DNA from 4 places in the Serratia sp. MMO-28 genome. Region 3 is predicted to be linked to each of the others. Evidence: predicted binding sites of a transcription regulator. Region 3 holds the regulator's gene; each other region holds the start of a gene.
What was found. The regulator PurR, encoded in region 3, represses purine synthesis genes. The targets are predictions, from matches to a motif close to CANGCAAACGTTTGCNTG.

Region 1: the regulator PurR is predicted to act here: its motif matches at 1,308-1,325, upstream of aroL (shikimate kinase AroL).
Region 2: the regulator PurR is predicted to act here: its motif matches at 1,865-1,882, upstream of pyrD (quinone-dependent dihydroorotate dehydrogenase).
Region 4: the regulator PurR is predicted to act here: its motif matches at 1,410-1,427, upstream of serA (phosphoglycerate dehydrogenase).

Annotation. Positions count from the first base shown of each region.
Region 1 covers NZ_JBBCVB010000022.1:98,154-101,281, forward strand. Annotated here, with positions in the region: gene WG891_RS19020 (DUF1471 domain-containing protein) at 282-563, shown strand; gene WG891_RS19025 (GNAT family N-acetyltransferase) at 696-1,157, opposite strand; gene aroL (shikimate kinase AroL) at 1,500-2,024, shown strand; gene WG891_RS19035 (IclR family transcriptional regulator) at 2,366-3,128, shown strand, end outside.
Region 2 covers NZ_JBBCVB010000021.1:73,053-76,180, reverse strand. Annotated here, with positions in the region: gene WG891_RS18335 (YcbX family protein) at 1-36, shown strand, start outside; gene WG891_RS18330 (cell division protein ZapC) at 39-587, opposite strand; gene pyrD (quinone-dependent dihydroorotate dehydrogenase) at 757-1,767, opposite strand; gene WG891_RS18320 (hypothetical protein) at 1,957-2,148, opposite strand; gene ssuE (NADPH-dependent FMN reductase) at 2,302-2,880, shown strand; gene WG891_RS18310 (sulfonate ABC transporter substrate-binding protein) at 2,896-3,128, shown strand, end outside.
Region 3 covers NZ_JBBCVB010000044.1:25,951-29,078, forward strand. Annotated here, with positions in the region: gene sodB (superoxide dismutase [Fe]) at 1-468, shown strand, start outside; gene cydH (cytochrome bd-I oxidase subunit CydH) at 533-622, opposite strand; gene purR (HTH-type transcriptional repressor PurR) at 965-1,990, shown strand; gene punR (DNA-binding transcriptional activator PunR) at 1,987-2,931, opposite strand; gene punC (purine nucleoside transporter PunC) at 3,046-3,128, shown strand, end outside.
Region 4 covers NZ_JBBCVB010000039.1:18,695-21,822, forward strand. Annotated here, with positions in the region: gene WG891_RS24090 (5-formyltetrahydrofolate cyclo-ligase) at 1-41, shown strand, start outside; gene serA (phosphoglycerate dehydrogenase) at 87-1,325, opposite strand; gene rpiA (ribose-5-phosphate isomerase RpiA) at 1,637-2,296, opposite strand; gene WG891_RS24105 (LysR family transcriptional regulator ArgP) at 2,449-3,128, shown strand, end outside.

The DNA of each region.
Region 1 (3,128 bases), on a different contig from region 3:
GTGAAAGTTGCCAATGTGCACTGTAAAGTGGAGTTAAAATTGCTTAAAAATGAAAGCGCTATTCTCTGGCCAATTAAATAAGTTTTTATTTCCATAAAATAAGGCATAAAATTTTACTATAAATAAAGTTTGGCGCTATCAGGAAATAATTTTTCTCCCTTCCTCCTTGTTTTACTCACAATGATTGAGTTTCTTTACATTGGATGACGTCCGTTTTCATTGGCTGGCCAATAATTAACAGCACTGAGAACGAGTTAACACGCAAAACAACGGAGTCAATCATGAAACTATTACCTTGCATCGCAGCCACACTGATCGCTACCGCTTCATTCTCAACGCTGGCAGCGGGGATGTCCGCTAAACAGGTCGACAGTGCCCAAGCCAGCACTATGCAAAGCATGGGGGTTATTTCGGTTTCTGGCATCAGCGGCTCACCCGATGATGCTGTCAACGCTTTAAAACAGAAAGCCGTGCAAGATGGTGCAACCCACTATCGGATTATTGGCCTGGATAACCCAGGGGATTCCAGCGATTGGCGCGGTAATGCAGAAATCTACCGGTAATAATACACCAGCAGTTCGGCTCGCTATATTGGCGAATATAATAGACGGCTGCGGATGATAATCTGACCAGTAATGCCAATGAGGGTTATTGGTCGATTATTATTGCAGCCTTTATACCCTTGCCGGTTCTAATCAGAGCCGTTTCTCCATCACCACCACCTGTTCGCCATGCTGATGACGTTGTTCGATGGTTTGCCAACCCCAAGCGGCATACAGCTTTTCTGAACGATCGGTAATCAAATGCAGAACGGAGTAACCACGCTGTTGCGCAATCAAGACAATGGCTTGCTCCAACTGCTGAGCGATACCCTGCCGCCGGTGGTCTGGATGCACAAAAACGCCCGCTAACCAGGGGGAAAGATCCTTTCGGTGATGATCGTCACTCGGCCACAGGCTGGCCATGCCCAAGGGGCGATCGCCGTCTATCATCATCAACGTCAGGTAGTCATCGCTGGGTTTGCTGCACAGAGTAAAACGCTGGCGGGTGCGCTCCAGCGAACCACCGCGTTGTGAGCCCCACTGGCCGAAGGCCCAGGCGGCGCATACGTCGGCCAATTGTGGGTATTCGGTTAACGGAACAATTTGTCGTGCCATTTATCCCTCCCTTATTCGCTCAATGTAGCCTGTTTTTTCTGCTGTTAGCGAACGCTTTTGTCGGCGCTCTCTCTGCACTGCGGGGGGACTCAGAGTCACAAGGGTTCCTGCTAGCGGGAAAGTCTGCTTAAATGGCGCGCTCTGGCCTTACAGGGGAACGATTGCGGGCCAGGTTGACGGTGGTTGTGGCGGGTAGCCGCTGCGCTGTAAAATTTACACCGTCGTAAAGATTGAAATACAGAGTGGGGGCGGTATGATGCAGCAGCTATCGTTCGATCTGCCTGCCAGACATCCTGCTGGCAAACCAATGCCTACAAGCTACTGCACAAGGGACAACCCGTAATGACACAAACCATTTTTATGGTAGGCGCGCGCGGAGCCGGTAAAACCACGGTGGGGAGCGCGTTAGCGCAGGCCCTGGGTTATCAGTTCATTGATACCGATTTGTTTATGCAGCAGGCTGCGCACATGAGCGTGGCGGAAATGGTGGCGCAAGAAGGGTGGTTAGGGTTCCGCCGTCGTGAATCCCTGGCTTTGCAAGAGGTGACTCAGCCGTCAACCCTGATTGCCACGGGGGGGGGTATGATCCTGGCGGAAGAGAACCGTCGGTTTATGCGCCAGCAGGGAACGGTGATTTATCTGCGCGCACCTGCCAGCGTGTTGGCACGTCGGTTGGAAGACTATCCACAAGATGCGCAGCGCCCGACATTAACAGGCCGCCCGATCGCCGAAGAAATGCTGGAAGTGCTGGCGGCGCGCGAGGCGCTGTACCAGGAAACCGCGCATTATGTGATGGATGGAACCCTTCCTCCGGCCCAGGTGGTTGAACAAATCCTCGCGGCTTTGCACTGTGAAACGGTGAGATAAACTTCCTCTGGGGCACCTTTTGGGTGGCCCCGTTTTTACCTTGGCCTATTCCCAAGCGTTATATGTTCCTCTCATTCGCCCCCATTGTTCACCTTTTGATCATTTCTGACGTAACGATCTGTATTAGCATTTTGTGCTGATATTTATATTCGCAAGCGGACATCTGCAAAGTTTAATTGGTAATCACTTTGCGTTCTGTGTCGTATTTTCTTGAGTGAAGAATTATTTACTGAGGTTGCTTGTGGCGGTGGGAAATAAATACCTTGACGCTCAGTGCTGTGGGTTTTAGTTTCTAAATATCGATTAGGAACTTAGTTCCATATAATGGAACAAGGTGCATGATGACCACATTAGAGAATGCCTCAGCGGTGTTAAAGCTATTTTCTCAGCGGCGTATGACTCACGGCCAGCCGGGAATTTCATTCAGTGATGTGGTCGAGCAACTTGGGTTACCAAAAAGCACGGTTTCGCGCCTGTTGCAAACCATGGAAGGCCAAGGGATGTTGGAGCGCGATCCCGAAAGCCGCCTGTATAAGATTGGGCATCTACTGCTTTCGGTTGCCAGCCATTATCTGTCAACGCCGCTGGTGGAAAGCGCCTCGGTGCTAATGACTCAGCTCAACCAACTGACCTTTTGCACCGGTTATATTGCGATGCTGGAAGGGCGCGAGAGCCGGGTGATGCGCACCTTCCCTGGCCGCCATTTCCTGCAGGTGGTCACACCGGTAGGCGTTTGTTCTCCAGCAGCAGAAACCTCGGTGGGGCGGGCGATGCTGGCACGCGAAAGTGATGAACAGGTGTGTGAACGTTTTGCCGCAGGCTATCAGGCCACTGCGGCCAACTCACCGCAGACGTTGGATGCGCTACTGCAAAAATTGGCCCAGGTGAGGCAGCAGGGCTGGTCATTGGCGCGTAACGAAACGCTGCCGGGGATCAGTTCTTTGGCAACGTCAGTAACCAATAAACACCGCAATGAGACGGTGGGGTTATGCTTATCCTTCCCCTCACAGAGCGAAGAACAGCCATACTTACCTCAGGTTCTTGAGGCATTGCTGGCGGTTTCCCGGCAACTGGCAGTAAGGCTTGGTGATGAGTACTGGCAAC
Region 2 (3,128 bases), on a different contig from region 3:
AGTTGCATTCCCAAAAGCGATGTAAAACTGGCCTGAGGCTAAACCGCTCTGTCGTAAGCCGGAGCGGATAAATCATCCAGAATGCAAGGCTTGAGGCGATCGTGCATCACCTTGATAGCATCGCCCAACACCATGGTGCGGCCTGCTAACTTCAGTTGGTTTTGCGCCAGCAGGCACAGGCTGGCATGATCGCCGGCCTCAACCACCAGCAGGTGGGCGTCTTCGCCGCTATCCATCACCTTCACCGCCGCCAATGTCCCATTCTTGGGCTGCAGCGGATAATGCTGCTGGGTGAAATGCCAGCTCTTTGGCATCAAGGGTTTCAGGAAACGGAACGCGACCAGGGCATTCAATACCAGTTCGGCGCGCTGCTCATGGCTGAGCTGCAGCTGTTTACAGGGCTCTTCGTAATCAAAATAGAGTGCCGCATCGTCAACACAGAAAGCACATTCAGCAAACGCATCCGGCGTTAGCATTTTTGCCGGAAAGCGCGAACGGAAGAGAGTACCATTAGCGAGATCGAGCATGACTCGATCGTGTTCAGCGTCAAAATACCAACGCCAATTATCGTCTGGTTTTATCTTCATTATTGCTTATCCCTCTTGCCAACGTGCTACTTAACAACGCGATACCCTAACAGATGATTTTATCACCCCTACAGCCGCTAATTCTACGAACGATATTTAGACTGACGAACAAAATATAGACGAGCCGGGAGCAGAAATAAACCCCCGGCCAGAAATGAAGGGAAAAATATTAGATATGGGTAACGATATCTTTAATCAAACGCGGACCATGGAAGATAAATCCGGAATAAATTTGCACCAACGTTGCCCCCGCCGCCATTTTTTCCCGCGCAGCGGTCAGGGAGTCGATTCCCCCCACGCCGATAATCGGCAAGCGCCCTTGTAGCTCCTGTGACAAGCGGCGGATCACTTCAGTGCTGCGTAATTGTACCGGGCGACCACTGAGCCCGCCGGTTTGCTCACAGTAATTCAAGCCCTGGATCAATTTACGATCGAGGGTCGTATTAGTGGCAATCACACCATCGATATTATGCCGCACCAGACTGTCGGCTATTTGGATCAATTCTTCTTCTGAAAGATCCGGCGCGATCTTTACCGCCACCGGCACATATTTGTGATGGCGGGCATGCAATTCGGCCTGCTTATTTTTAATGGCCAGCAAAAGATCGTCTAATGCTTCGCCATACTGCAACGAGCGTAATCCCGGCGTATTGGGTGAAGAGATATTAATCGCGATATAACCGGCATAGGGATACACTTTATCCATACAGGTCAGGTAATCATCTTTACCCTGTTCTACCGGCGTATCTTTATTCTTGCCAATATTAATCCCCAGAATGCCGCCAAAATGGGATTTTTTAACGTTCTCAACCAGATTATCCACGCCATGGTTATTGAATCCCATGCGATTAATCAGCCCTTCAGCTTCAACAATGCGAAACAGGCGTGGTTTATCATTACCGGGCTGTGGACGTGGGGTAACGGTTCCCACCTCAACAAAGCCAAACCCCATCGCACCAAAAGCATCAATGCACTCACCGTCTTTATCCAGACCGGCGGCCAGGCCTAACGGATTTTTAAAAGAGAGCCCCATGCAGTTCACCGGCTTGGTCGGCACGGACTGACGGATAAGAAACTCTAACGGAGTGCCGGTGATCCGGCGGAGCTGACTGAAGGTCAATTCATGCGCACGCTCGGGATCGAGCTGAAACAACGCTTTCCTGATGAGGGGGTAGTACATGTACTCTCCTGATTTCCCGGTTAGTTGCAAGCCGGGGGCATATTCTCCGGTATCCTGCCATCAATTGGAATTGATTAAAGGCAAAAAAAACGTTTTTAACGCCACCGTTTTCCCGAACCCGCCCTTGAAGCCCCTGCGTTCCTCTATTTACGCATATCAAAATCAGAAATTGAGATTTAAAAAACGCCCTCACTTGCTGTTAGCTTTAAAACACTCAACAAACATTATTTTAACATTGATAACTTTTATACCCAAAATAATTCGAGTTGCAGGAAGGCGGCGACGCAGAGACAAATCGGTCTTTGACCGATTTGAACAGCGCTTGCGCTGGCCCGCAGGGTGAGCCTCTTTGAGGCTCATAATCCCCAGGAGCTTACTCAAGATCGTTCCTGGGGTGAGCGACAAATCTGCCAGGAGCAGATTTGAACGCTGCTTGCAGCGGCCCCGAAGGGGCGAGGCCCACGGATGGGCCGAGTAACAAAGCCAACGCACATGCAACTTGAAGTATGAAGGGTATAGCTATAAGGAGCGGCAATGCGCGTTATATCACTGGCCGGCAGCCCACGAGTTCCGTCACGTTCAGCAACCCTGCTACATCAGAGCCAACGCTGGCTGCAACAACAGGGTGTGGAAGTGATTGCTTATACCTTGCGCGACTTCGCTGCCGACGATCTGCTGTATGCCAATTTCAACAGCCCTGACATCAAAGCCTTTGCCGCCCAACTCGCGCTGGCGGACGGCCTACTGATTGCCACGCCGGTCTATAAAGCCTCATTTTCTGGTGCATTGAAAACCTTACTCGATCTGCTGCCAGAGCGCGCATTAGACCACAAGGTGGTGTTACCGCTGGCAACCGGCGGTTCTCCCGGCCACATGCTGGCGGTGGATTACGCGTTAAAACCGGTGTTGGCGGCGTTGAAAGCCCAGGAAGTGCTGCACGGCGTTTTTGCCGACGATAGCCAGATCCTACTCAGCGGTGAACAGTTCACCCTGTCTGCCCCTGTTTCCACCCGTTTGGAACAGGCGCTGGAAAGCTTTTACTGGGCGCTGGGCCGCAGCAAATCCCCTGCATTAAACCTCCCCTCCTCGTTGTTAGCCCAGCAAACCGCCTGAAGATAAAAGGAAACAATGATGAAGCGACTCTCAACTCTTCGCCGCGGGTTCACTACGGCTGCACTGCTGGCAATTTTTTCCTTGGCGACCGCTAAGGCCACCGGCGCACAGGAGAATGCCCCAGCCCAGTTCCGCATTGGCTATCAGAAAGGTTCCGTCAGCCTGGTGCTGGCAAAAACGCACCAATTGCTAGAGAAGCGTTTCCCCGGCACGCAAATCAGTTGGATCGAATTCCCGGCAGGCCCGCA
Region 3 (3,128 bases):
AACCTGAACAACCTGGTGAAAGGCAGCGAGTTCGAAGGCAAAACCCTGGAAGAGATCATCAAGACCTCTACCGGCGGTGTGTTCAACAACGCAGCGCAGGTGTGGAACCACACCTTCTATTGGCATTGCCTGTCACCACAGGGTGGCAATGAACCAACGGGTGCCGTTGCTGATGCGATCGCCAAATCCTTCGGTTCTTTTGCCGCGTTTAAAGAGCAATTCACCGATGCCGCCGTGAAAAACTTCGGCGCAGGTTGGACCTGGCTGGTGAAAAAAGCGGATGGAACGCTGGCGATCGTCAACACCTCAAATGCGGCTACCCCGCTGACCGGTGAAGACAAACCGCTGCTGACCGTTGACGTGTGGGAACATGCCTACTACATCGACTACCGCAATGCGCGTCCAAAATACCTGGAAAACTTCTGGGCATTGGTCAACTGGGCATTCGTGGCAAAGAATCTGGCGTAACGGCCGGGATGTGATGTGATAACAAGGCGCAGCATGCTGCGCCTTTATTATTTTTGCTATGAAGTTAGTTCAATGCTGCGATAAAACCAAAAACAATAATCATTGCCAATGCACAAACGGTGGTGATCAACGACATCTTCAAATCGGTATCCATAACGACTCCCTATCAGATTGGCTGTGCTAAGCATAAAATCCACACGATTAATGCGTCAAATCATTTTCACACAGTTCGTGACTAAAATCTTGTTATCATTTCCCAAGTTATAATGCTGAATAGATCTTCCACTTTGCGCCAATATGGGACAAAATCCGCAGTTCACAACTGCGTACCGGCAAAATGCCCCTCCTGTTCAAACGGCTTACGATCTCAGCCCTAAAAACTCAGCTTCCGCTTCCCTGGAGAGGTTATATCCAGTGAGACGATAGGTATACGCAGGCAAACGATTAACATCATACTTACATGCTGTAACATGTGGGTTCAGGAGTCATTCTTTACATGGCAACGATTAAAGATGTCGCCAAGCGCGCTGGCGTTTCCACCACCACCGTTTCGCACGTCATCAATAAAACGCGTTTCGTCGCCGAAGAAACCAAAGAAGCCGTGAGGGCGGCGATCAAGGAACTGCACTATTCACCCAGTGCCGTTGCGCGCAGCCTTAAGGTTAATCACACCAAGTCGATCGGTTTGCTTGCCACCTCAAGCGAAGCCCCCTATTTTGCTGAGGTGATCGAGGCGGTGGAAAACAGTTGCTATAGCAAAGGCTATACCCTGATCCTCTGTAACTCGCACAATAACCTCGATAAACAGCGCGCTTATCTGGCGATGCTGGCGCAAAAACGCGTCGATGGCTTGCTGATCATGTGCTCCGAATACCCGGACCAGTTACTGGGCATGTTGGAGGATTATCGCCATATCCCGATGGTGGTGATGGACTGGGGCGCCGCACGCGGGGATTTCACCGACACCATTATTGATAACGCCTTTGAAGGCGGCTATCTGGCTGGCCGCTATCTGCTGGAACGCGGCCACCGCGATATCGGTGCGATTCCAGGCCAATTGTCGCGCAACACCGGCGGCGGCCGCCATCAGGGCTTCCTCAAAGCCCTGAAGGAAGCCAATGTAGACGTGCGTGAAGAGTGGATCGTCCAAGGGGATTTTGAGCCCGATTCAGGCTATAAGGCCATGCACCAGATCCTGTCACAAAAGCACCGACCTACGGCGGTATTCTGCGGCGGCGATATTATGGCGATGGGCGCTATCTGTGCCGCCGACGAGCTGGGGCTGCGCGTCCCGCAGGATATTTCGGTGATCGGTTATGACAACGTGCGTAATGCGCGCTATTTCACCCCGGCCCTGACCACCATCCATCAGCCGAAAGAGCACCTGGGGGAGATGGCTTTCACCATGTTGCTGGATCGCATTATCAGCAAGCGTGAAGAATCCCAGGTGATTGAAGTGCATCCCAAACTGATCGAGCGCCGCTCCGTGGCCGACGGCCCGTTCATCGACTACCGCCGTTAAGCGCCTGTGCCGGGCACCTCGACGCTGCCCGGCACTTCTTCGCTCAGCCACTCCTGGTTGAGCGTTTCACTGTCCCCGAGATACTCCAGCAGCCAGGCCATCGCCGGTGACTGCGCATTCTGCTGCCAGGTCAGGCAACAGGCGCTGGCGGGGAACGGTTCATACAGTTGCAAGGCTACCAGTTCGCCGCTTTGCACTAACGGCAGCACGCGATGCGCGGGCACCATGCCAACACACAGCCCACTGCGTAAGCAGTCGACAGCAGAAACCCAATCGGGCACGGTCAGCCGCCGCTGATTATCCAAAGACCAGGTCACGCGTTTCGGTAAGTTGCGCGAAGTATCCTCAAGCAACAAAGAGGGATAGGGCCGCAATTGCTCGTTACGCAGCAGGCCGGTCAGGGAGGCCAAGGGATGTGTGGCACTCACCACGCACAGCCAGTTCATAAAACCCATGTCGCGAAAGGCAAATCCCCCGCCCACCGGCACGGCACGCGTGGCACCGATCGCCATCTCAGCTCGGCCATCCACCAGCGCATCCCACACGCCGTTAAACACTTCCGGCTGCACCATCAGTTCCACATCGGGAAAGTGACGATAAAAATCCAGCACCAGTTGGCGGCTGCGCTGCGGCTTGACAATAATATCCACCGCGATTCTTAACTGCCCGCGCCAGCCATTGGCTACCTGCTGGCATTGACGGCGAGTATCAAGCATTTTTTTGATAACAGTGCGCGCCTCTTTGACAAACAGCACACCGGCAGGCGTCAGTTCCACATCACGGTGGCGGCGTTCAAACAGCGATACGGCCAACCATTGTTCCAGTTGCCGTACGGTGTAACTCACGGCTGACGGCACACGATGCAGTTCCTGTGCCGCCGCGCTGAAACTGCCGGTGCGCGCTACCGCGTCAACCACATCGAGAGAATATTCAGACCACATCTTCTTTTGCCTTCAATTTTTTTAACAGCACCTAGCAAATATTACCGTTTCACAAGCAGAGATCCAGCCGGATACACTTGCCGCCGCTAAAAAACCTGCAATAAGAAAATGTTAATGAGAAATACCATGCAAAATTTTGGATTTATGTTTTATCTCGCGGGCCTGAGTATGCTGGGCTATCTGGCAACCGATATGTA
Region 4 (3,128 bases), on a different contig from region 3:
TCACGCCCTCACAAATCTGGGCTTGGCAGAAGCTGGAATAGCAAAAGGCCGGACCGCTCCGGCCTTTTGGTCTAACACAACCTTAATCAGAACAGCAGGCGTGCGCGGATAGTGCCTTCGATCGCTTTCATCCGTTGCAATGCGGCATCTGCACGCTCGGTTTCCGCTTCGATATCGATCACCACATAACCGATTTCCGCACCGGTCTGCAGGTACTGCGCGGCGATGTTAACGCCTTCTTCTGCGAAGATCTGGTTAATCTGCGTCAGAATGCCTGGGCGGTTTTCATGAATATGCAGCAGGCGGCTGGAGTTCGGGCCATGCATCGGCAGTGAAACTTCCGGGAAGTTAACCGCAGACAGCGTAGAACCGTTGTCGGAGTATTTCGCCAGTTTCCCGGCCACTTCGTCCCCGATGTTTTCCTGCGCTTCCTGGGTCGAGCCCCCGATGTGCGGCGTCAGCAGCACGTTATCGAACTCGCATAGAGGTGAATTGAACGGATCGCTGTTGGTGGCAGGCTCTTCTGGGAATACGTCAATCGCAGCCCCCGACAGATGATGACTCGCCAGCGCATTGCAAAGCGCAGGAATATCCACCACGGTACCGCGCGAGGCGTTAATCAGAATCGCCCCCGGCTTCATCAGCGCTAGCTCTTCTGTACCAATCATATTCTTGGTCGACGGCGTTTCCGGCACGTGCAGCGTTACCACGTCGCTCATATTGAGCAGATCGGATAAGTGGCGCACCTGCTGAGCGTTGCCCAACGGCAGTTTGTTCTCAATATCGTAGAAGAACACTTTCATACCCAGGCCTTCCGCCAGGATACCAAGCTGGGTACCAATGTGGCCGTAGCCGATAATCCCCAGCTTCTTGCCACGCGCTTCATAGGAACCCACGGCCAGTTTTTGCCACTGGCCACGGTGTGCTTTGGCGTTGGCCATTGGGATACCGCGCAGCATCAGCAGCAGTTCGCCCAACACCATTTCAGCCACGGAACGGGTATTGGAGAAGGGGGCGTTAAATACCGGGATACCGCGTTTGGTCGCCGCTTTCAAATCAACCTGGTTGGTACCGATACAGAAACAGCCCACCGCCACCAGTTTCTCTGCGGCAGCAAAGACTTCTTCGGTCAGATTGGTGCGCGATCGAATACCGACGAAATGCGCATCGCGGATGGATGCCTTAAGCGCTTCGGTGTCTAATGCACCTTTGTGGTATTCAATGTTGGTATATCCGGCCGCACGCAGGCTGTCTACCGTGCTTTGATGAACCCCTTCCACCAACAGGAATTTAATCCTGTCTTTCTCCAATGATACTTTTGCCATTTACCCGACCCTATATTCAGACTTCAGAAACGACTGTCACAAAACAGCACATCCCCCCAACATAACAAAAATAACGCGCCCGGCAATACAAACGATTGCCCGCCGATCAGCACAAGGCTCATTGATGCCGGTGGTTTCTGGTGGAAGATACCATGGTGGAAGAATTTGGTAGGAGCTTAGCGGAGGTTATTGGCATAACGTGACATATATCACTAAATTTAGCGGTTTTAAGATAAGATATTTTTTAGCCCAAAATCGCCAGAAGCGGCAAACCATCGGGGCGCAAGCTACTGCGCCCCTGTTCAGCGCCTTTATTTAATCACTTTCTTGACGCCATCCGGCGTGCCCACCAGCGCAACGTCCGCACCACGGTTGGCAAACAGGCCGACGGTGACCACCCCGGCGATACCGTTGATCTTATTTTCCAACGCTACCGCATCAAGAATGTTCAGGTTATGCACGTCCAGAATCACGTTGCCGTTGTCGGTCAGCACGTTCTGGCGGTATTCCGGCAGGCCGCCCAGCTTCACCAGCTCACGCGCCACATAAGAGCGCGCCATCGGGATCACTTCCACCGGCAGCGGGAATTTACCCAACACATCAACCTGCTTGGTTGAATCGACAATACAGATGAATTTGCGGGCAATCGCGGCAATGATTTTCTCGCGGGTCAGGGCCGCACCGCCGCCTTTGATCATCTGCATATGGCCGTTGATCTCGTCCGCGCCGTCAACGTAAATATCCAGCGAATCCACTTCGTTGCTGTCGAAAACGTGGATCCCCAGGCTTTTCAACTTGGCGGTAGAGGCGTCGGAGCTGGATACCGCCCCTTCAATCTGATTTTTGATCGAGCCGAGCGCATCAATAAAATGAGCCGCCGTAGAACCTGTGCCAACCCCCACGATGGTGCCGGGTTTCACATATTCCAGCGCCGCCCAGCCTACCGCTTTTTTCAGTTCATCCTGAGTCATGTGTGTTCATTGCCTGTGTGCGAAAACGTGTGCGTATTATAGGGTAAATCGCCGTTTTGCACTCAGACGGGATCACACTTATTTCACCCGGAAAAGCGCAAAAATGTGGCATAGTGCAGGTATCAAATTATTTTTATAGGGATATCTCTCCGATGAAACGCCCAGACTATCGAACGCTGCAAGCGCTGGACGCGGTGATTCGTGAGCGTGGCTTTGAGCGCGCGGCACAAAAACTTTGTATCACCCAATCGGCAGTATCCCAACGTATCAAACAGTTGGAAAACCTGTTCGGCCAACCGCTGCTGGTGCGCACCGTGCCACCGCGCCCGACTGAACAGGGGCAGAAACTGCTGGCGTTACTGCACCAGGTTGAGCTGCTGGAAGAGGAGTGGCTGGGGAATGATAATGGCGTCGATACCCCATTATTGCTGTCGCTGGCGGTCAACGCCGACAGTCTGGCAACCTGGCTGTTACCGGCGTTGAAACCGGTTCTGACGGACTCACCGATCCGCCTGAATCTGCAGGTCGAAGACGAAACCCGCACCCAGGAACGCCTGCGCCGGGGTGAAGTGGTGGGTGCGGTGAGTATTCAGCCGCAGCCGTTGCCGAGCTGCCTGGTGGATCAGTTGGGCGCGCTGGACTATCTGTTCGTCGCGTCCAAAGGCTTTGCCGAGCGCTACTTCCCCAACGGCGTGACCCGCTCCGCGCTGCTGAAAGCCCCTGCGGTGGCGTTTGATCATCTCGACGATATGCACCAGGCATTTCTGCAGCAGAACTTCGATCTTTCGCCGGGCAGCGTACCCTGCCATATCGTTAACTCCTCGGAAGCCTT